3 regions of the Nonomuraea sp. NBC_00507 genome follow, and region 3 is predicted to be linked to each of the others. Evidence: riboswitches for the same ligand, from Rfam matches in the RefSeq annotation. Region 3 holds a riboswitch; each other region holds the start of a gene.

Region 1 (7,229 bases), 140 kb from region 3:
CTGATGTGCGCACCTCTGCCTGGGCGGCGGGCGGCACGGCCACCAGGACGGCGGCGGCGATGGACGTCGAAGCGAGCACGCGCAGAAGGGCGTGCGGCATGAAGCTTTCTCCCCCGGACCGGTCTAATTCATCCCATCAGAAACAATGGTCACGAGACGACCATATTTCCTCACCGGTAGTCAAACCGTCACGGAAATGGAACTCCAACCTCCGGGAGAACCGCAGACCCCTCAGGAGTGCTACGGACGCAACCGCGGCCACCACCCAGGCACGTGAGCGCCGAGCGGGAGCGGCTTGCCGCGGCGTCAGGACGCGTCGCCGGGCGGCATCACCACCGCGTCAGGGCCCGGGAAGACGAGCTGCTCGTGCCCGTCGTCGTAGCGGACGACGAAAGGCGGCGAGCCGCCGGCGCCGCGGACCTCGATGATCTGGCCCTTCCTGTCTTTCTGACCGACGACGTGGCCGTGCACGAGCAGGATGTCACCGACATTCGCGTGCATGATCGCTCCTCTCAGCTGGACAAGGACAACTTTGAGGTTCCTCCCCACCTTGCATCAGCCGTAGCACCGAGGGAAGGCCGGCATCCGGGACCTCGGCATCTTCTCCGGCGTGGCCTAAGGTTGACGTATGAAGGCTTCTTCAAATAACCAGGTGTCGGATCTTGAGAGCTGCAGCACCCGGGTGGTGGACGCCGAGCGGGTCGCGGTGGTGCGCTCGCGCATGCCCGGTGACGGTGATCTGGCGGACACCGCGGATGTGTTCGGCCTGCTGTCCGATCCCGGCCGGTTGCGGCTCTTGCTGGCGCTGCTGGAGGGCGAGCTGTGCGTCTGCGATCTCGCCGTGGTGAGCGGGCTGAGCGAATCGGCCACCTCACACGCGCTGCGGCTGCTTCGGGCGCATCGCGTGGTGTCGGTGCGGCGGGCCGGCCGGATGGCCTACTACCGGCTCGACGACGCGCATGTCCGGATGCTGCTGGATCTGGCGGTGGCGCACACCGAGCACACGCAGGCCATCCATCCTGAACGCGACGGGCGCAAGCAGGGCTGAGCTCGCCTGCGGCTCGGCGGCGGCCGACAGCCCGTCGTGTTGACAGGCCCGTGACAGATGTCGCTATCGTTCATATGTGAACAGCTATTCAGGAGTTGAGAGCGCAGGCCGGCCCGCCCGCCACCGGCCTGGCGACGTGCGGCTCGACCTGTCCGGCAACGTTCGCATGCATCTAGGCTCTCGAGACGGCGAGGTCACCGGATGAGCGCCGGGCACGGACACGGACATGGCCACGCCGGCGGCCGCCACCGCTGGCGGCTGGCCGTCTCCTTCGTGCTCATCGGCCTTTTCTTCATCGTCGAGCTCGCCTTCGGGCTGCTGTCGGGATCGCTGTCCCTGCTGTCGGACGCCGGGCACATGGCGGCCGACGTGGTCACCCTCGGCGCCGCGCTGGTCGCCACCCGCATCGCCACCCGGCCCGACACCACCGGCCGGCGCAGCTACGGCTCCTACCGGGCGGAGGTGTTCGCCTCGTTGCTGGCCGTGGCCATGATGCTCGGCGTCGCCGTCTACGTCGTCATCGAGGCCATCAGCCGCATCGGCGGCACGGCCGAGGTGTCCTCCGGGCCGATGCTCGTCGTCGGCGCGATCGGCCTGATCGTCAACGTCGTGGCCCTCCTCCTCCTCCGGTCGGGCGCCGCCGAGAGCCTCAACGTGAAGGGCGCCTACCTGGAGGTCGTGGCCGACACCGCGGGCTCGGTCGGCGTCATCGTCGCCGGCTGGCTCGTCGCCACCACCGGCCAGCCTGTCTGGGACACCCTCGTCGCCCTGGCCATCGGCGCCTTCGTCGCCGTCCGCGCCGTCTCCCTCGGCCGCCAGGTCTTCGCCGTGCTGGGTCAGCACGTGCCGGAGGGCGTCGACGCCACCGCGGTCGCGGCCGACCTGTCCGCCATCGACGGCGTATGCGACGTCCACGACCTCCACCTGTGGACGCTCACCTCCGGCATGAACGTCGCCACCGCCCACCTGGTCACCAGCGACCCGAACGACAACCACGCCGTCCTGGACCGGGCCCGCGACGTGCTGCTGCGCCGCCATCACATCGCCCACGCAACCCTGCAGGTCGAGCCGACCGATCACCAAGGATGCGACGAACTGGGCTGGTGAGTGGTTAAGGGCGCAAAAAAAACGGGTGGTGCAGGAGTCTTTCCTGCACCACCCGTTATTTTCTGGCGACCTGCCTTGGGGTCAGGCCTTGTACTCGGGGTAGCCGTAGCCCACGACGTGGGCCTTGGGCCGGATGCGCTGCTCGACCTTGCCGTTTCCGGTGTTGCCCTCGATCGCGGTGATGGTGCCGTCGCCGTTGTCCTTCTTGACCATGCCGACGTGGTCGATGCCGTCGGTGCCCTGGCCGTTCCAGTCGTAGAAGACGACGGCGCCGGGCTTGGCCTCGGCGCCCCAGTGCTTGTTGGCCTGGAACCACTTGGCGTAGCTGACGGTGTAGGCGTCCCAGCCCATCGTGGGGCGCGCGCCGGCCTGCTCGCCGACCCAGGAGACGAACATGGCACACCACGGGGCGTTGGCGTAGGCCTGCAGGCTGCCGCCGTCGCGGGCGACGGTCTCGGCTGCCCGCGGGGAGGACATGTACCAGCTGTGGAAGGGGGTGCCGCCGCCGGCGGCGTTCTCGCTCACGCCGATCTGCGACTCGGCGATCTTCAGTACGGTGTCGGCGCTCACCTGGCCGGCGCCCTTCTGCGGGATGGCCTGGGAGGCGGGGAGGTTGGACCGCGCGGGTTGCGTGGACTGCTGGTCGGCGGCGAAGGCCGGGGATCCGGCGACGACGGTCGCGGTCATCCCGGCGGCGACCAGGGAGAGGCTTGCGGACGTCAGGGCACGAGCGAAGACGTTCTTGGCCATGGGTGAAAAATGCTCCTAGCTTCCATGCCGCCTACCGGGTTAGCTGACGGGTTCGGGCGTGGAAGTGCCCTACGGGGCGCTCGTATCGAGCGCGCCGATTCACCCCAGATGAAGTGGGTCCCCGGTTCCGCAGATTGCGAATTCGGCGGCCGCGTCATGGTCACGGACTCGAAGGTCCATGCCGATGAGACGCGGTCTCGGCAATACGGAGGACGTTACGCGGCACTGCCAGGCGTACGTCCTGATTCCTCAAGGTAAGCGAACGGCATAGAGAGATGCAAACCCCGATGGGGTGCAGGCAACAGAATGCCCTATGAGATAGGCGATCGGGGCGAAATCTTTTACCTACTCCGGGCCGTTGACGGGGTTTGCCAAAGGCGCCCGGCAACGGCGACTTCTGCCCGGCCAGGAACCGTCATGGCGAGCGCTGCGTGCCTGGTCATAGCCTCACGGGAATGCATTGGGCCCCGCTTGCGCTATCTGTGGATAGATATATACCTTTTGCGTAATCGCGGTATACGTTGTGGCGAGCTGTCGTCACCGTCGTTGCCGTTTTGTTGACCGGACCGCGCGTCCCGAGGGGATCTCTGGGATGGCGTTCGTCCGCCGAATCCGCGCCTCGCGGAGCCGGGGATCCCCATCTTTCTGCGCGCGTAGGGCGCTTCCACGCCCGAACCCGTCAGCGAGCCCGGTAGGCGGCATGGAAACAAGGAGTCAATACCCCATGCCCAAGCCCCGGCTTGCCGCAGTCGCCCATTCCCTCAAGGCCCTCAAGAACCGTCTCGACCTTCCCACCAAGGCGCTCAGCCTCGCCGTCGGTGGCGCGATCCTGGCCGCAACCGCCGCCCTCACGGGTGTGGTCGGCACAGCCATCGCCTCATCCCCTGAGCACAGTCCGGTGCAGGAGGCTCAGCCCGCGTCCCGATCCCTGGCCTTCGGCCTGGACATCTCCAACCACGAGCCGCTGTACGACTGGAGCGCGAGCTCGGCCCAGTTCGGCATCATCAAGGCCACCGAGGGCACGAGCTTCCGTGACGCCTCGTTCGCCAGGCACTGGCGCGAGCTCGACAAGAAGCAGATCGTGCGCGGGGCCTACCACTACGGCCACCCCGGCAACGACCCCATCGCCGAGGCGGAGCACTTCCTGTCCGTGGTGAACTCCCAGCCCGCCAAGCAGGGCGACCTGCTGGTCCTGGATCTGGAGACCACCGACGGCGAGTCCGCCGGCGAGGTCAACGCCTGGGCGAAGGCGTGGTTGTCGCACGTCAAGGCCAAGACCGGGGTCACCCCGATGTTCTACAGCGGCTGGAACTTCGCCGACACCTACGGCAAGGGCCTGGCCGAGTATCCGCTGTGGGTCGCCCACTACAGCAAGCCCAAGGGCGCGCTCACCCCGCCCGCCGACTGGAAGTCGTGGACCATCCACCAGTACACCGACGTCCCGGTCGACGAGAACGTCTCCGCGCTGACCACCGAGGAGCTGCGTGACCTGGGCCGCCCCGCCGCCTGACACCCTCCCCTCGGCCCACGGTCGCGGACGCCGGGGGTGGCGTCTCCCCGTTCGCCACCCCCAAGGCCCTCAGGGACGGATGAGGACCTTCAGCGCCTCGCGGGCGGCCATCGCCCGATAACCGTCCGGCACGTCCTCCAGGCCGACCGTGCGGTCGAAGACACGGCCGGGCTCGATCGTCCCGTCGAGCACCTCGGGAAGCAACTCCTCGATGTACGCGCGAGCCGGCGCCACCCCGCCGGTCAGGGTGAGGTTGCGCAGGAACTCGGCAAATCCCATCGGCACCTGCTCATACTGCGGCACACCGACCCGGCTCACCGCTCCGCCGTCGCGGGCCACGGCGAAAGCCGTCACGATCGCCTCTTCGGTGCCGACGCACTCCAGCACCGCGTGGGTGCCGTCGCCTCCGGTCAGCTCACGTACCCGTTCGACGCCCTCCTCGCCCCGCTCGGCGACGACGTCGGTGGCGCCGAACTCGCGCCCCAGAGCGGTGCGGCCCTTGTGCCGGCCCATGAGCATGATGCGCTCGGCACCGAGCCGCTTGGCCGCGAGCACCGCGCACAACCCGACCGCGCCGTCGCCGATCACCGTCACCGAGGTGTGCGGCCCGACGCCGGCCGTCACCGCGCAGTGGTGGCCGGTGGGGAGCACGTCCGACAGGGCGAGCAGGGACGGCAGCAGCGGAGAGTCCTCGCCGACGGGCAGCTTGACCAGGGTGCCCTCGGCCTGCGGCACGCGTACCGCCTCGCCCTGGCCGCCGTCCACGCCGTCCGCCGCCCAGAAGCCGCCGTGCCGGCAGGACGTCTGCAAACCCTCGCGGCAGAAGTCGCAGGTGTTGTCCGACCACACGAACGGCGCCACCACCACGTCGCCGGTCTTCAGCCGGGACACCTCCGCGCCGACGTCCTCCACCACGCCGAGGAACTCGTGGCCGATGCGTTCGCCCAGCTCGGTGGCGGGCCTCGCCCCGTACGGCCACAGGTCGCTGCCGCAGATGCATGAGCGCAGAACGCGCACCACGGCGTCCGTGGGGTGCTGGATCTCCGGGTCGGGGACGTCCTCCACGCGAACGTCACGGGCACCATAGATCAAGGTTGCTCGCATGAGGGCCTCCCCGTCGTGATTCTCCCGTCGTCACAGGTACCCGGGGCCGGCCGAGATCGCGTGATCGGCGCGTCTGCACCAGGTCCGTTGTCGTTAAAAACGCCCCGCATTGACATGCAAGTCGCTACTTGCCTATCGTGGGGTCCGTGGGCGACGTGTTCAAGGCCTTGGTCGACTCCACCCGGCGCAAGATCCTCGACGAGCTGACCGAGAAGGACGGGCAGACCTTGTTCGAAATCTGTACGCGCCTGGCGATGAAATATCAGCTCGGCTCCTCGCGGCAGGCGATCTCCCAGCACCTGGACGTTTTGGAAGCCGCCGGCCTGGTGGAGACGCGCCGCGAAGGCCGCTACAAATTCCACTTCATCAATACGGCGCCGCTCGAGCCCATTGTCGACCGATGGCTCAGGCGCGCCCCGAAGGAGTCACCATGAAGATCCACCTGTCCAGCGTGTTCGTGGACGATCAAGAACAGGCCATGCGCTTCTACACCGACGTGCTGGGCTTCACGGTCAAGCACGACATCCCGCTGGGTGAGGACCGCTGGCTCACCGTCGTGTCGCCGGACGACGTGGACGGCACCGAACTCGTCCTCGAGCCCTCCAGCCACCCCGCCGTGCCGCCCTTCAAGGAGGCACTGGTGGCGGACGGCATCCCGATGACCTCGTTCGCGGTGTCGGACGTGCATAAGGAGTACGAGCGTCTGAAGGGCCTCGGCGTGCGCTTCACGCAGGAGCCGGCGGTCATGGGACCGGTCACCACGGCCGTCTTCGACGACACCTGCGGCAACCTCATCCAGATCGCCGCCCAGGGATAGCCACCAGCGGACCAAAGCGCTGTTCTCTGCGCCGATGGTGCCGCGCCGGGGCCCGGTGAGGTGGTGGCGCTTCTCCGATGGAGCACCCCAAGGAAGGCGGGTTGAGCGGAAGAATGCGTCCTATGTCTCAGGCGACCCTGCGCACCGACCGCATCACGCTTGTTCCGCTGTCCGACGAGCACCTTGAGCACGAGATCGAACTCGACGCCGACCCCGAGGTCATGCGTTACCTCGGAAACGGCCGTGCCCGTAGCCGTGAGGAGGTTGAGGTGCTCCATCGCCGGCGGCTCGCGGTCGCGAGCCGCGTGGCGGGGCTTGGCTTCTGGGCCGGTCTCGTCGACGGGGAGTTCGTCGGCTGGTGGATCCTGGAGCCGCCCACGCGCACCGACCAGGGCCCGGTCGAAGGACAGGCCGAGCTCGGGTATCGGCTCCTGCGGCGCCGCTGGCGCCAGGGTCTGGCCAGCGAGGGAGCCCGCGAGCTGATGCGCCATGGGTTCGAAGACCTTCGGCTCACCCGGATCTTCGCCGAAACCATGGCGGTCAACACCGCCTCCCGCGCGACGATGTCGGCCATCGGCATGCAGCACACCCGTACCTTCCACATGGACTGGGAAGATCCGCTCCCCGGCAGCCATCTTGGCGAAGTCGAGTATGCGATCAGCCGGGAGCAATGGCTCGCCCACCGAGCGGGCACCCCATAGGGCCACGTCAGCGGCGGCCCTCCCGGCATCGAGGACGGGCTACGTCACCGCGACCACCGCGTAACGTTCGTCGTCGATCTCCTTGCCCCACAACGCCGGGTCGGCGAGCACCTCGACGCGCACGTCCGCGAGGTCGGCGACGGTCAGGCGCACCGCCGCCACCAGATCGCCCGCACGCACCCCGCCGTCCCA
Region 2 (7,229 bases), 6.2 Mb from region 3:
ACTACTTGGCGGTGGGAGCGCTTACGCACTCGGCGCCGGCCCTGGACATCGCACTGGATCTGCGGGGGTAATTGATGCTGCTCACGATCGACGTCGGCAACACGCACACGGTGTTGGGGCTGTTCGAGGGCGAGGACGTCATCGAGCATTGGCGGCTGGCCACTGACGCCCGTCGCACCGCCGACGAGATCGCAGTCGTGCTCCAAGGGCTGCTGGCGCAGTCGCCGCTGCTCAAGGGGACCGACATTGATGGCATTGCCATTTGCTCCACGGTCCCGAGCGTGCTCAACGAGATGCGCGAGATGTGCCGTCGCTACTACGGCGACGTCAACGCGGTGATCGTGGAGCCGGGCATCCGCACCGGCGTGCCCGTGCGCATGGACAACCCCAAGGAGGTCGGCAGCGACCGCATCGTCAACGCGCTGGCGGCCATCGACCAATACGGCGGCCCGTGTGTCATCGTCGACTTCGGCACCGCGACCTCGTTCGACGCGGTGTCGGCCAAGGGCGAATACGTCGGCGCCGTCACCGCGCCCGGCATCGAGATCTCGGTGGACGCGCTGGCCGCCGCCGGGGCCCAACTGCACAAGGTGGAGCTGGTCAGGCCGCGCTCGGTGATCGCCAAGAACACGGTGGAGGCTCTGCAGGCCGGCATCATCTACGGCTTCGCCGGACAGGTGGACGGCATCGTCGAGCGCATGACGGCCGAGCTGGCCGACGACCCCGACGAGGTGACGGTGGTGGCCACCGGCGGGCACGCCGCGCTCGTGGTCGGCGAGTCGCGCTCGATCGACGTGCACGAGCCGTGGCTGACCCTCATCGGCCTGCGCCTGATCTACAACAGGAACACCACATAGGACAAGCGGCCCTCCGCTCGGGTACGAGGGCCGCTTGTGCATATGACCGCGTGAGGATTACTCGCTCTCGGCGGTGTAGAGGTACTGCCAGGGGCCGCACTTCGTCGGGTAGTTGCTGTGCACCCCGATCTGGCAGACCTTCGCCCGCAGGCTGTAGACGTCGTGCTCCTGGAAGTGGAACTTCTTGTAGCCGGGGAAGCCGCAGTACTTCTTGTAGTACGCGGGGGACCAGTCGTGGTCGAAGTCGCTGGCCTCGAACTTCACGAACGCGCACTTGCCGCCCTCGTTGTAGGTACGGTTGTCCAGGTCGTACAGCTTGCCGTAGAGGTGGACCTCATTCGACTCCCCGTCGTGGTCCCAGTTCACGGTGACCTGGCCGTGGGCCTTGGCCAGGCCGTGCTTGGCGTAGACCGGGCCCCAATACTCCGAGTAGTCGTCGTAGTCGGACGGGGTGCTGGCGGACGCGGCGGCCGGAAGCGACAGGGCCACGGCCGTGGTGGCGGCGATGGCGAGGGCGCCTGTCGCGATCTTCTTCAACATCTTCTCTCCTTGAGCTCCCCTGGGCCGGCTCCCTGCCGGCTCCCCCCTGAGCTCGTGAGTCATTGATAGAAGAGGTCTCTTGCAGTGTTCCTGCGTGCTCCCTGCAGGGGACCGACGAGTCCTTGCAGTTCGCCATATCCCCTACGCTTTGTTGTTGTGAGCGACGAACTTCCTGAGCAGATGCGGATCCGGAGGGAGAAGCTCGACCGCCTTCGCAGCGAGGGCGTCGACCCTTACCCGGTGAATTTCCCCCGTACGGCGACCAACGCCGAGGTGAGGGACAAATACCAGGGCCTGGAGCCTGACGCCGCCACCGGTGACACGGTCGCGGTCGCGGGCCGCGTCATGCTCAGCCGCGTGGGTGGCAAGCTCTGCTTCGCCACGCTCAGGGACGGCGAGGCCGATCTGCAGGTCATGATCTCGCTCGACAAGGTGGGCGAGGAGTCGCTGGCACGCTGGAAGCGCGACGTCGACCTGGGCGACCACGTCGGTGTGATCGGCGAGGTCATCACCTCGCGCCGCGGCGAGCTGTCCATCCTCGCCGAAAGCTGGCAGATCACCGCCAAGTGCCTGCGCCCCCTGCCGGAGAAGCACGTCGGCCTCACCGACCCCGAGGCCCGCGTCCGCCAGCGCTACGTCGACCTCATCGTCAACGACGAGGCCAGGAAGATGGCCCGCATCCGCAGCGCCACCGTGCGCGCGGTGCGCGACTTCTGGCACGACGAGGGCTACCTCGAGGTCGAGACGCCGATGCTGCAGCCCATCCACGGCGGCGCGACGGCCCGGCCCTTCAAGACCCACATCAACGCCTACGACATGGAGCTCTATCTCCGCATCGCGATCGAGCTCTACCTCAAGCGGCTGGTGGTCGGCGGCATCGAGAAGGTCTTCGAGGTCAATCGCAACTTCCGCAACGAGGGCGCGGACTCCACGCACAACCCCGAGTTCACCATGGTCGAGGCCTACGGCACCTACCTCGACTACAACGACATGGCGGACCTGACGCAGCGGATGTACCAGAAGGCCGTCCTGGCCGCCCTGGACACGTCCGTGGTCGTGCACGACGGCGTCGAGGTGGACCTGGGCCTCGCCCAGTGGCCGCGCATCACGCTCTACGGCGCCGTGTCGGAGGCCGTGGGCGAGGAGATCACCACCTCCACCACGCTGGAGGAGCTTCGCAAGATCGCCGACCGGCGCGAGATCCACTGGGACCCGAAGTGGGGCTCGGGCAAGATCGTGCAGGAGCTCTTCGAGGCGCTGGTCGAGCACACGCTCATCCAGCCCACGTTCGTCATGGACTATCCGCTGGAGACCTCGCCGCTGGCCCGCCTGCATCGGGACAACCCGCTGCTGACGGAGAAGTGGGACCTGATCGGCTTCGGCACCGAGCTGGGCACGGCCTACTCGGAGCTCAACGACCCGATCGACCAGCGCCACCGCCTGATGGAGCAGTCCTTGCTGGCCGCCGGCGGCGACCTGGAAGCCATGCAGCTCGACGAGGACTTCTTGCAGGCGCTGGAATACGCGATGCCGCCGACCGGCGGCATGGGCGCCGGCATCGATCGGATGATCATGGCCTTCACCGGCAAGAACATCCGGGAGACGATCCTGTTCCCCCTGGTCAAGCCGACCCGCTGAGCCGAGAGACGGGCGCGCGGCCGGTCCTGCGCGCCCGCCCGGTGCCACATCGGCCGCGTGGCCGGCAACTCGGCCTTGGTGAGCTCCTCGATCCGTGCCAGAGCGCTCAGGAGATCGTCGCCGGCGCGCCTGCCTGATCGCGATGAGGTCGCGGAAGTAGGCGCCAAACTTTCTTCTGGCCCGGCCGGTTTCCGATACGAGCTCTTCTGTAAGCATCGGGTCAAGGCTGCGAGCCAACATTTCGCTCCAGCCGCTGGAACATTCACAGTCCTCTGGAGGCACCCCGAGCATCTCGGTGATGACCATGGTAGGCGAAGCCGGAAACCAGCTCCGTCTCGTCCGGTAATGCGCCGATCAGCTCGGTGGCGATCACCCCGATGCGGGAGCGGAGCCGTTCGACTATGCACGGCGTGAACGCCTCGCCGACCGGAGCGCGCAGTCTGGTGTGGTCGGGTGGGTCCGTCCAGAGGGCCGATTCAATGGGCTGACCTGGGTCTCTTCCGTACAGAGGGTCGGAGCCGTGGCCGAAGCGGAGCATCGCTCCGCAACGTTCGTGGGTGGCGGCGACGAGCGGCCCGCGCGGGTGCGGAAGATCGCCCCGCGAGCGCTCAGCTCGCGGTAGCGCGCGTCTGGCTCGCGCAGAAAGTCCGGATCGCTCGGATCAAAACCAGGACGTCTGCCAGGCTCATCCGTCCCGGGCCGGGGCCTATTGGACCGTTCTATAGGATCGCTCATTGCGCCGACGGTCTCGTCGCCATATGGCGAGTTCGTCACATATAACGGATCATGTCAATAGTGCCCGTCAAGTGCGAAGATTCTGGCGCTTGACGACCTTTCCGGGATGCGTTTACCGTCTGCGAGACGAGCGGCTTTGGCCCGTTGTGAGGTCCGAGTTCTGCTGTTGGGGGGGAGGGCTCCCGATGGATGTGCTCACTGAAGGCGTCGAGCTGAGCCATGCGGATCTGGCGTTGCTGGCGGAGCTGGCCAAGGGGGTTACGGTCGATCGCGTGGGGAGACGTTTGGAGATCAGTGGGCGGACAGTACGCCGGCGGTTAAGGGGCATCTGCGACCGCATCGGCGTGGCCACGGCCATTGAGGCCGTGGCCTGGGCGGCGCGGCGTCAGCTGATCTGACGCCTCAGTCGGCGATGCGCACCGCGCCGGCGTACGGGCGGTTGGCGATCGAGGCGATGTGCACGACATCACCTGTGCGCGGGGCGTGCACCATCATGCCCCCGCCCAGGTAGATGCCGACGTGATGCAGGTCGCTGTAGAAGAACACCAGGTCGCCCGCGCGTAGCTCGGACCTGTCGATGTGCCGGCCCGCGGTCCACTGGTCACCGGTGTAGTGCGGCAGCGAGATGCCGACCCGCTGGAAGGCCGCCATCACCAGGCCGGAGCAGTCGTAGGAGCTGGGGCCCTCGGCGCCCCAGACGTACGGCTTGAGCTGCTGCGTGAGTGCCCACCTCGCGGCCTGGGCCGCCTTGCCGTTGCCGGGGATCGGCAGGTTGATGTGCACGCGCTTGCCGGCCCGGCCGGCCTCTCCCATGGCCCGCCTGAACAGGTCGCTCTCGGCCTTGGCCACCAGCTTGGTGATCTTGTCGCGCTTGCCGTCGAGGTCCGCGACGATCTTCTGCAGCTCCTCCATGCGGGTCTTGGCGCCCGCTCTGGCGCGTTCGGCGGCGTCCATGGCCTTGGCGAGCTGGTTGACCTGCTCGGCCTGCTGCTGCTCCAACGCGTACGTGGTCGCGGCCTGATCGAGGAACTTCTCGGGGTCGGTCGACGAGGTGAATGCCAGCGCCCTGCTCAGCCCACCGGAGATGTAGGCGTTCTGAGCGAGCAGGGCGGCCTTGGCGCGCTTGGCGGCGAGGTCCGCCTCGCTGCCGGCCAGCGTCTTCTGGGCGGCGTCGGCCGCCTTCTGCGCGACCTTGTATTTCTCCCGCTGCCCGTTGTACTGCTCCGTCAGCGTCTCGATCTCGACGTGCAGCTTCTCGACCTGGTCGGAGAGCTCCTTGAGCGAGGGGTTGGGATCCGCGGACGCCGGAGCGGCGGCGGGGATGGCGATCAGGAGCGCGGCCACTGTGATGCTCACCACGCCGAGGCGGCGTGCGAGCCAGGCCCGTTCCGGAGGGCGGGCATGCCTGCCCGCCGACTTCCTCCCACGGCCGTGCGTACGCTTCACCAACCAGCTCCTCTCATTGACGCCTACCGGGTTAGCTGACGGGTTCGGGCCGGAGCAGCCCTACCGAAGAACTCGGATTCACCCCGATGGTGGCGTGCGAAGCTCGCCACCGGTGGATCCCCGGCTCCCCATGCGGGAATTGGGCGTGTCTCCCGCGTGCGCCACGCGGGGAACGTTGTCGCTGGACACTAATGCACTCCGGGTTCGTGCTCAACCAGAACTGCTCGATCTGTAGAGGTTTCACAACTGGCGGGTCACAAGGTGATCTCGTGATCAGCCATGCAGGAGAGACCTTATGTCCCCTTTGTCATTGCTTCTGCCGAACGCCGGAAGACGCCGGGCTCGTGTCCATGTGGCTCGTGGCACGTCACAGGATGGGGCCAGACATGGGAGTTAGGACCGAACCGTAATGACATCTGTACTCTGGAGAGCCATGGAACAGGTGGCCGAACTGACGACGCCGGAGACCGCGGTGGTGGTCCGGCGTGCCCGCACGCCCGACGTGCGGAGGATCAGGCGCCTGGTCGACACCTATGCGGGCGCCGGCCCCCGGCTCCTGGAGAAGACCACAGTGACCCTGTACGAGGACGTACAGGAGTTCTGGGTGGCCGAGCGGGGCGGGCAGGTGGTCGGGTGTGGCGCGCTCCACGTCCTGTGGGAGGACCTGGCCGAGGTTCGCACGGTGGCCGTCGATCCTGAGTGCCGGGGCATGGGGATCGGCCACCGGATCGTCTCCGCGCTCATCCGGCAGGCGAACGATCTGGGACTGCGGCGTGTATTCTGCCTGACTTTTGAGGTCGACTTTTTCGCGCGGCACGGCTTCCGCCCGATCCAGGGCACGCCGGTCTCGCCTGAGGTCTACGCCGAACTGCTGGCTTCGTACGACGAGGGTGTGGCGGAGTTCCTCGACCTGGAGCATGTGAAGCCGAACACCCTGGGCAACACCCGCATGCTGCTCCACCTGACATCGGGTGACGCTGACCTTGACTAGCTGGAAAGGTGATTGTTGATACCTATGTCGATACGTTGGGCAGCACAGGGCATGTGTCCTGACACGTGCCACATGCGCACTCGAAGCGAGGTGACACGGTGAGCACCGGACAGCCGCCGTATCCACAGGACGAATCGGGCGAGAACTCTGCACCCGGAAATCCCCAGTACGGGCAGCAGAACACGGGCCGCCACCCCGGCGAGCCCGACCCCGACGTCACTGTGGTCGGCTACCGGGCGGACGACGCCTATGGCCAGCAGCCCCCATACGGCCAGCAGGGCTACGGACAGCAACAGGGTTATGGCCAGCAACAACAGCAGTACGGCCAGCAACCCGCCGCCGACGCCCAGTACGGGCAGCAGCAGGGCTACGGCCAGCAGCCGGATTACGGTCAGCAGGCGCAGCACGGCCAGCAGGGCTACGGCCAGCAACAGCAATACGGCCAGCAGCCGCAGTATGGTCAGCAGCCGCAGTCGCAGCCCGACTACGGCCAGCAGCAGGGCTACGGTCAGCAGCCGCAGTCCCAGCCGGGCTACGGCCAGCAGCCCGGCTATGGTCAGCAGGCTCAGTCCCAGCCCGACTATGGGCAGCAGGGCTATGGCCAGCAGGCGCAGTCCCAGCCGGGCTACGGCCAGCAGCCCTCCTCCGGGCAGTACGGCGCCCAGCAGCCGCAGTATGGCCAGCAGCCCCAGGCGCAGCCCGACTACGGCCAGCAGCAGGGCTACGGTCAGCAGGCTCAGTCCCAGCCCGACTACGGTCAGCAGCCGGGCTATGGCCAGCAACCGCAGTCGCAGCCGGGCTACGGTCAGCAGCAGGGCTACGGTCAGCAGGCGCAGTCCCAGCCCGACTACGGCCAGCAGCAGGGCTACGGTCAGCAGGCGCAGTCCCAGCCCGGCTACGGCCAGCAGCAGGGCTACGGTCAGCAGGCGCAGTCCCAGCCCGGCTACGGCCAGCAGCAGGGCTACGCTCAGCAGCAGCAGGGCTACGACCAGCAGGGTTATGGCCAGCAGGCGCAGTCCCAG
Region 3 (7,229 bases):
AAGGACAGTCCAGCGGTGCTGAGCCGGTCGATCTTGGCATCAAGGTCGTCGACGATGAGGTGGATCCGGTTGCGGCCGGTGGTGGCGGCGTCATCGGGTGTGGCGCCGGCGCCGGAGGTGGTCGGCCCGGACAGCAACAGTCGCAGCAGGCCGCGCCTGACGTCGGCGAAGGCAGCGGCGGCCAAGGCGACGGTGAAGCCGAGGTGGGTGGTGCAGAAGTCGACAGCTGCCCGCACATCGTCGATGGAGTAGCGGACGCCGACCAGTTCAGTCGGCGCGGTCGTCATGGTCAGATCTCCTTGTTGGTGTTTACAGAGGCGTTGTGCTGACGGAGACACGAACCGATACGGGTACCCTTTGCGACACGCCGGAATTCCGGTAGGCCCCCCACGGTCGGTGTCCCCGGCGGCGATTTGGTCGAACGCGACGGCATCACGTACTGGTTCCGCCCCGCCCACTGCCGCGACGCCTTCACCAGACAGGGCTCGCCATCGCACTCGCAGCATAGGCGACAAGCTGGTCGTCCATGTCTCCGCCCGCGGTCGTCGGTTCTCATGGTCCGCTATTGCATGTAGTAGATCGGGCTTTCCTCGGGATGCCAGAGGACGGAGAGGGAGAAAATCGTGGCGATCGAGAGCACCAAGGCGCCAACCGGCATTCGCCAGCCATGCTCGGCTCCTGAGGTCCCTAATGAGATAACCGAGTGTCTCGTGTGTGATCGGGCAGACTTCGGGTGGGTAGCCGCCGGTGCGTCTTCGAAACCCAGGGCGTCGGCTATCTCTCGCACGACTCCAGCGACGATGAACTCGTCGGCGCCCATCGCGAAGGCGCCGAGCACCATCGCCCAGATCGCTAGTGGCATCTTCCTCATCGCAGGCTCCCGTTGACGTGGAAGGTCGGCGTGCCGGACTGCGATCCACAGTCCTGCACGCCCTGAAGCCGCTCTAAGACGCAATACCCCATAGGGGTATTCAGCACGAGAGAAAGATTCTTTAGGGAGACTGCACACCGGAGCTCGCGAGCGATGTCAGATTCCGAAGTCAAGTGCACGAATGCGCGAAGTGGTCTGCACACCGCAGTAGGCGCGCAGACCACTCGGTGATGATGCGCGGCCTAGCGGTGAGTGATCCACCAGAACAGCAGGCCGACTAGGCCGGCGCCGGTGGCATGGGCGGCGCCACGGGCGAAGGCGATACCGATGGTGCGGCGGAACCGGCAGACGCCGGCCAAGCGGCGTCCCGGCGAGGGCGGGACACTGTGGGGCGCCGGAGTGTTGGTGTTGGTCATGGCGGCATGACATCGGGGATGGCGACGAGGTTGAAGGTATGCCGGATGAGTCCGGATCTGCGGGGCTACGCTGCCGGTGAGCGGGGATCCGGACCGGTCCGTCCCGGATCCGGATGACGGTTCCTGGCAGGTGAGGAGGCGGGGGCGGCGTGGCGGTATTCCGGCCGGAGGGGTCGACCTCCCAGGTTCTGGCGGAGCTGGCCCGGCTGTGGGACCAGGCCCGCGTCCACAGCCCGGGTCGGGTGACGCAGAAGGAGCTCGCGAAGGTCTCGGGTGTGCCGTATTCGACAGTGAACGGGTGGGCGACCGGTGCCGCGGAGCCCCGTGATCTGGATCGGCTGGTTCAGGTCGGCGCGGCCTTGGCCAAGTGGGCGGACGAGCCTGCTTTGTTGGCGCGTGAGTGGGGTCGGCTAATGGCCGCCGACCGGACCCGCCCAGCTCCTGCGGCCTTGGCCGATGCGGGCCGGTCTGGACGAGCTGCTGCAGTGGCGGAGCGAGTTCACGTCGAGGCGATCCTGGAGCGGACCCAGCCGGGACGGCCGCTGAGCGAGGTGCACGACCCGTTCCAATTCGAGGTGCATCGCGCCATCGACATCTCGCACGCCGAGCTGCCCCCGCTTCCCGCCTACGTGCCCCGCGAGCACGACCGGCGCCTGCAGGATGTGGTGCTGCGGGCCGTGGCCGGCGCCAGTGAGATCGCGGTGCTGGTGGGCGGATCCTCCACCGGCAAGACTCGCGCCTGCTGGGAAGCCCTCGACCTGCTGCGCGAGCGCCCCGAGCCGTGGCGGGTGTGGCATCCCATCGACCCCACCCGTCCCGGCGCGGCCCTGGCCGAGGTACACGACCTTGCGCCCTACACGGTGGTGTGGCTGAACGAGGCCCAGTTCTACCTGGTCCCGGAGAAGGTGGGCGAGCAGGTCGCCGCGGGGCTGCGCGAGCTGCTACGCGAGCCGAGGCGAGGCCCGGTGCTGGTGCTGGCCACCCTATGGCCCCAGGAATGGGACAAGCTGACCACCGGCCCGGATGCCGGACAGTTCGACCCACACGCACAGGCTCGGGAGCTGCTGAAAGGGCACGACATCAAGGTTCCCGACGCGTTCACCCGTGCCGACCTCAACGCGCTGGCCGATCACGCCGACCAGGACGGCCGCCTGGACGAGGCTGTCAAGCACGCCGAGGACGGCCAGATCACCCAATACCTTGCCGGGGTACCGGTCCTGCTAGCCCGTTACGCCCAAGCCCCGCCCACCACCAGGGCGGTGATCCACGCCGCCATGGACGCCCGCCGCCTAGGCGCCGGCCCACACCTGCCACTGACGCTGCTGGCCGACGCCGCGCCCGGCTACCTCACCGACACCCAATGGCTCCAGGCCAGCGATGACTGGCTACAACAGGCCCTGGACTACACAGCCACCCCCTGCAACGGCATCCCCGGCATCCTGACCCCCGTCAAGCCCGGCGCCCCCCGCAACCAGCGCCACCTCCGCACCGATCCCCAGTCGCGGAGGCAGACGGCGTCCGGACCGCTGTATCGGCTGGCCGACTACCTCGACCAGCATGGCCGCAGCCACCGCGCCGATCAGATCCCCCCCATCGACTTTTGGAAAGCCGCCGCTCACGCCCACCCCGCCGACCTGACCACCCTCGCCGACGCTGCCCAAGCCCGCGGCCTGCTCCGCGACGCCGCCCAGCTGTTCAAACACGCCGCGGCCTGCGGCTACCCCATAGCCGCGGACGCCCTTGCCCGCCACCTGAGCCTTCTGCGTCCGGCTAACCTCCGTCCCGCCCATTGGGCCGCCACCCACGCCTCCCTCGACGGCTCAGGCTCGGTGGCCGACCTGTTGGAAGCGCTGCTAGACATGGAGGCCGAGGAGCAGGCCGCGGTGCTGGCTCGACGAGCCGCCGCGCGCGCTGTCCTCGATGACCAGCTCGATGTAGCTGTGCTGCCGAACACGCTGCGAGAGGCAGGGGCCGAGGAGCAGGTCGCCATGCTGGCCGGACGAGCCGCCGCGCACGTCGCCATCGAATGGCCGTACCCAGTGGCCGAACTACTGGACAAGCTGTGGAACATGGGTGCCAGAGAGCAGGTCGCCATGCTGCTGGCCCGCAACCCAGCCGCCCACGCCTGCCTCGACGACCCAGACCTGGTGGCCTACCTGTTGGAATCGCTGCAGAGAGTGGGGGCCGAGGAGCAGGTCGCCCTGCTGGCCGGACGAGCTGTCGCACATGGCCCCCTCCACGACACACACTCGGTGGCCCGGCTGTTGAGCGCGCTGTGGGGGGTGTGGGCCGAGGAGCAGATTGCCATGTTGCTGGCCCAGAGCCCAGCCACCCGGGCTCCACTCGACGACCCCAAACCGGTGACCGTCCTGTTGAACGTGCTCCTTGACATAGAGGCCGAGGAACAGGTCGCCATGCTCCTGGCCCGCAACCCAGCCGCCCACGCCTCTCTCAACGACTCAGGCTCGGTGGCCAGTCTGTTGGAGGCGCTGCGGAGGGCGGGGGCTACGGACCAGGTCGCTATGCTGCTGGCCCGCAACCCAGCCGCTCACGCCTCCCTGGACCACCCCTACGGCTCGGTGATCTGGCTACTGGAAGCGCTGTGGGAAGCGGGTGCCACCGAGCAGGTCACCGTGCTGGCCGGACGAGCCGCCTCCCACGACGACCCATTCCTGGTGGCCTGGGTGTTGAAGGAACTGCGGAGAATGGGGGCTACGGACCAGGTCGCCATGCTGCTGGCCCGCAACACAGCCGCTCACGCCTCCCTCGACCACCCGGGCTCGGTGACCTCGCTACTGGACGCGCTGTGGGAAGCGGGTGCCACCGAGCAGGTCACCGTGCTGGCCGGACGAGCCGCCTCCCACGCCGCCTTAGACTGGCCGGCCCCGGTGGCCGGCCTACTAGACACGCTGCGGGAGTTGGGGACGGAGGAGCAGGTCGCTATCCTGCTGACCCGCAACCCAGCCGCCCACGTCCGTCTCGACCACCCCTACGGCGCGAGGCCGCCGAGTTGGGAAGTGGCCGACCTGCTGGAAGCGCTGCGGCAAGTCGGTGCCACCGAACAGGTCACCGTGCTGGCCGAACGCCTTCCTGCCGCCGGAAGGTTTGATGAGTTCATGGGCATCGGCGATTACCGGGAGCGTTTTGCGTTCGGACGGGAACCCGACGGAATCCCTGCTCTCCCCTGGGGGTGGGAGGACCTGGACTGACCACAAAGCAGGTTTCATGCGGGTCAGCCGGGCGGGTCATGAGCGCGATCGCCACGTTGGTGATGTTGCTGGCCTCCTGCACGGCGTTTAGTAACCCGCTTCGGAAGATCTACTACAACCTCTCGACCACCGGCCTGTCAATCTTCGTCGCATTCGCGGTCGGCACCGTCGAGCTTCTCGACGTCCTTGCCGAACAGCTCAACGTCGCCGACCGTCAGCCCTGGGCAACTCTCGCCGCCGTGGACCTCAATGCCATCGGCTACGTCATCGTCGGCACCTTCTGCTGACATGGCTCGGCAGCGTCGCCTACTGGAAGCTCGCCAAGCTGGAGCAGCGCTACGCGGCCCCCACTTGCGAGCGACGTGGCGGTAAGCAGCATCGCCTCAACAATGATGTCGAAGAGAAACTGAGTACGAGCGATGCGCGCGTCGACGGCGCAAGTACTGCTCAAGAAGGCTGCAATGGGCGTTAACAGACAGCCCCGGACCCGCGCGATGCGTTGCCGTCCCTCGGCAGGCCAAACCGAGATTTCCAAGGCGCGCCATTCGTTCCGCTCTCAACCGAGGTCTCCCAAGCGAAAGCCATCCGAGCCGAGTGACTATGGTGGCCAGCAGGGCTCGCGGCAGCAATCCCTAAAGGACCTACGTCACGGTTACTGGTCCCGTCAGGTTCAGCCACAACAGCGTCCTGAGCGCCACCAGCCCCATCGGTTGATCCTCGCACCGCGCAATCGGAAAAGGCGGGGTCGATTCGCCTTCTCGTACGCAACGGGAGCCGAGAGCGGAAGCGGCCAGGCAAACTTTACCCACTCCCAAACCCGCTGCTGGCACGGCATTTCAGGCCTGCTCTGAGGCCGATACGCCGAGAATGAATTTGCTCCGCTTGCACCCTCTTTGGGATATATGTACCTTTTGCGTAATCGCGACACACGTCTTGGCGAGCTTCTCGTCGCATCGTTGCCGCTTCGTTGACCGGACCGTGCGCAGTCCTGGAGATCTTCAGGGCAGCGCCCGGCCGCCGAATCCGCGCCTCGCGGAACCGGGGACCCATCCTCTTTTCGGGGTGAATCGGACGCCAGCTCAGGCTGCGCCCGTAGGGCACTTCCAGGCCCGAACCCGTCAGCTAACCCGGTAGGCGGCATGGAAGCAAGGAGTCAATGCCCTCATGCCCAAGCCTCGGCTTGCCACGATCGCCCATACTCTCAAGAACCATCTCGATCTCCCCAGCAAGCGCTTCAGCCTCGCCATCGGCGGTGCGATCCTGGCCGGAACCACCGCCATCACAGGCGTAGCCGGCCAGGCGGTCGCTTCGTCCACCACCCAGCACAGCGCGGTCCACGAAGCTCAGCCGGAAACCGGATCGCTCGCCTACGGCGTGGATGTCTCCAGGTACCAGCCCGACTACGACTGGAACGCCAGCCCGGCCCAGTTCGGCATCATCAAGGCCACCGAGGGCGTGACCTTCCGCGACGCCTCGTTCACCCGCCACTGGAGCGAACTGGCCAAGAAGGGCATCGTGCGCGGGGCCTACCACTACGGCCACCCCTCCAACGACCCCATCGCCGAGGCGGAGCACTTCCTGTCCATGGTGAACTCCCAGCCCGCCAAGGCCGGCGACCTGCTGGTCCTGGACCTGGAGACCACCGACGGCCAGTCCGTCGCCGAGGTCAACTCCTGGGCCAAGGCATGGCTGTCGCACGTGAAGGCCAAGACCGGGGTCACCCCGATGCTCTACAGCGGCTGGAACTTCGCCAACACCTACGGCAAGGGCCTGGCCGAATACCCGCTCTGGGTCGCCCACTACAGCAAGCCCAAGGGCCAGCTTGCCCCGCCTGCCGACTGGAAGTCCTGGGCGATCCACCAGTACACCGACTCCCCCATCGACCAGAACGTCTCCGCGCTGACCCCTGACCAGTTGCGCAAGCTGGGCCGCTCCGCTGTCTGACGGAGGAGACGGATACAGCATCAGTCGGTCCCTCAAGGATGTGGCTCGGTAGAGGTCGGGAGGCAGTTCGCGCCCTTCCAACCTCTACCGAATTCCCTCCGCTTGACGGCGGATTCCGGCGCGCTCCCCGACGCCCAAAACGACTAAGTCGCTTAGGTAGTGTCAAGGGCGGACCTCACCCTCGGATGGACCATCGCCCTGGCCGGTGTCGTCCTGGCGATCTCCTCCTGCGCCGTAATCGCGTGACTTCGCGAGTCTTGCCTATGCTCACGCCGAGCTGTCGCGGATCTCTCCTCGATCCCAGGCCCACGGCTACATCGCGGCTCTTGACCACTGCCCCACCGCTACCGCAAGGCGGCCGTGGCGATCCGGTACGGCGACAAGTCCGAGAGCTTACATCCCATCTGACCTGCCGAAACATCGCATATGGTGGAAGGATGAAGCGTGCTGCAGCCATGGCGCTCGTGGTGTTCGCGTCTGTTTCATGCGGCGCGGCGGAGCCGGACGCGGCGCCAGCTCGTGTGCCAGGACGTCTGTTCCCGCAAACGAGAAGCCCGATTCACCGACGCCCGCGCCGAGTCCGACTGCACCGCCCGTGTTCAAGGCCAAAGTCTCGAACGTCTCCCGTGACCGGCTGCCCTACTCGTGGCGGCCCGGCTGCCCGGTCCACTATCGGGACCTGCGGCTCATCACGTTGTCCTACTGGGGGTTCGACGGCAAGCCGCACACGGGCGAGCTGGTCGTGCGCGAGACGGTGACCGACGACATCGTGACGGTGTTCAGGAAGCT

What was found. Region 3 has a riboswitch for cyclic di-AMP ahead of OHA25_RS41015 (glycoside hydrolase family 25 protein). Riboswitches for the same ligand answer to the same signal wherever they lie in the genome.
Region 1: it holds a riboswitch for cyclic di-AMP, as region 3 does, so the genes downstream of both, OHA25_RS41700 (CHAP domain-containing protein) here and OHA25_RS41015 (glycoside hydrolase family 25 protein) in region 3, are expected to answer to the same signal.
Region 2: it holds a riboswitch for cyclic di-AMP, as region 3 does, so the genes downstream of both, OHA25_RS10385 (C40 family peptidase) here and OHA25_RS41015 (glycoside hydrolase family 25 protein) in region 3, are expected to answer to the same signal.

Annotation. Positions count from the first base shown of each region.
Region 1 is NZ_CP107853.1:8,642,416-8,649,644, forward strand. It holds gene OHA25_RS41680 (hypothetical protein) at 1-100, opposite strand, end outside; gene OHA25_RS41685 (DUF1918 domain-containing protein) at 307-501, opposite strand; gene OHA25_RS41690 (ArsR/SmtB family transcription factor) at 653-1,048, shown strand; gene OHA25_RS41695 (cation diffusion facilitator family transporter) at 1,250-2,155, shown strand; gene OHA25_RS41700 (CHAP domain-containing protein) at 2,237-2,905, opposite strand; cyclic di-AMP (ydaO/yuaA leader) riboswitch at 2,919-3,063, opposite strand; cyclic di-AMP (ydaO/yuaA leader) riboswitch at 3,500-3,618, shown strand; gene OHA25_RS41705 (glycoside hydrolase family 25 protein) at 3,630-4,415, shown strand; gene OHA25_RS41710 (zinc-binding dehydrogenase) at 4,485-5,519, opposite strand; gene OHA25_RS41715 (ArsR/SmtB family transcription factor) at 5,666-5,953, shown strand; gene OHA25_RS41720 (VOC family protein) at 5,950-6,336, shown strand; gene OHA25_RS41725 (GNAT family N-acetyltransferase) at 6,459-7,037, shown strand; gene OHA25_RS41730 (class I SAM-dependent methyltransferase) at 7,077-7,229, opposite strand, start outside.
Region 2 is NZ_CP107853.1:2,023,955-2,031,183, forward strand. It holds gene OHA25_RS10360 (L-aspartate oxidase) at 1-71, shown strand, start outside; gene OHA25_RS10365 (type III pantothenate kinase) at 75-857, shown strand; gene OHA25_RS10370 (hypothetical protein) at 915-1,397, opposite strand; gene lysX (bifunctional lysylphosphatidylglycerol synthetase/lysine--tRNA ligase LysX) at 1,554-3,035, shown strand; gene OHA25_RS10380 (LuxR C-terminal-related transcriptional regulator) at 3,956-4,168, shown strand; gene OHA25_RS10385 (C40 family peptidase) at 4,173-5,216, opposite strand; cyclic di-AMP (ydaO/yuaA leader) riboswitch at 5,222-5,372, opposite strand; gene OHA25_RS10390 (amino-acid N-acetyltransferase) at 5,650-6,207, shown strand; gene OHA25_RS10395 (hypothetical protein) at 6,204-7,229, opposite strand, start outside.
Region 3 is NZ_CP107853.1:8,504,161-8,511,389, forward strand. It holds gene OHA25_RS40990 (VOC family protein) at 1-287, opposite strand, end outside; gene OHA25_RS40995 (hypothetical protein) at 563-871, opposite strand; gene OHA25_RS41000 (hypothetical protein) at 1,114-1,287, opposite strand; gene OHA25_RS41005 (hypothetical protein) at 1,773-4,496, shown strand; gene OHA25_RS41010 (HoxN/HupN/NixA family nickel/cobalt transporter) at 4,535-4,783, shown strand; cyclic di-AMP (ydaO/yuaA leader) riboswitch at 5,502-5,648, shown strand; gene OHA25_RS41015 (glycoside hydrolase family 25 protein) at 5,661-6,440, shown strand; gene OHA25_RS41020 (M15 family metallopeptidase) at 7,036-7,229, shown strand, end outside.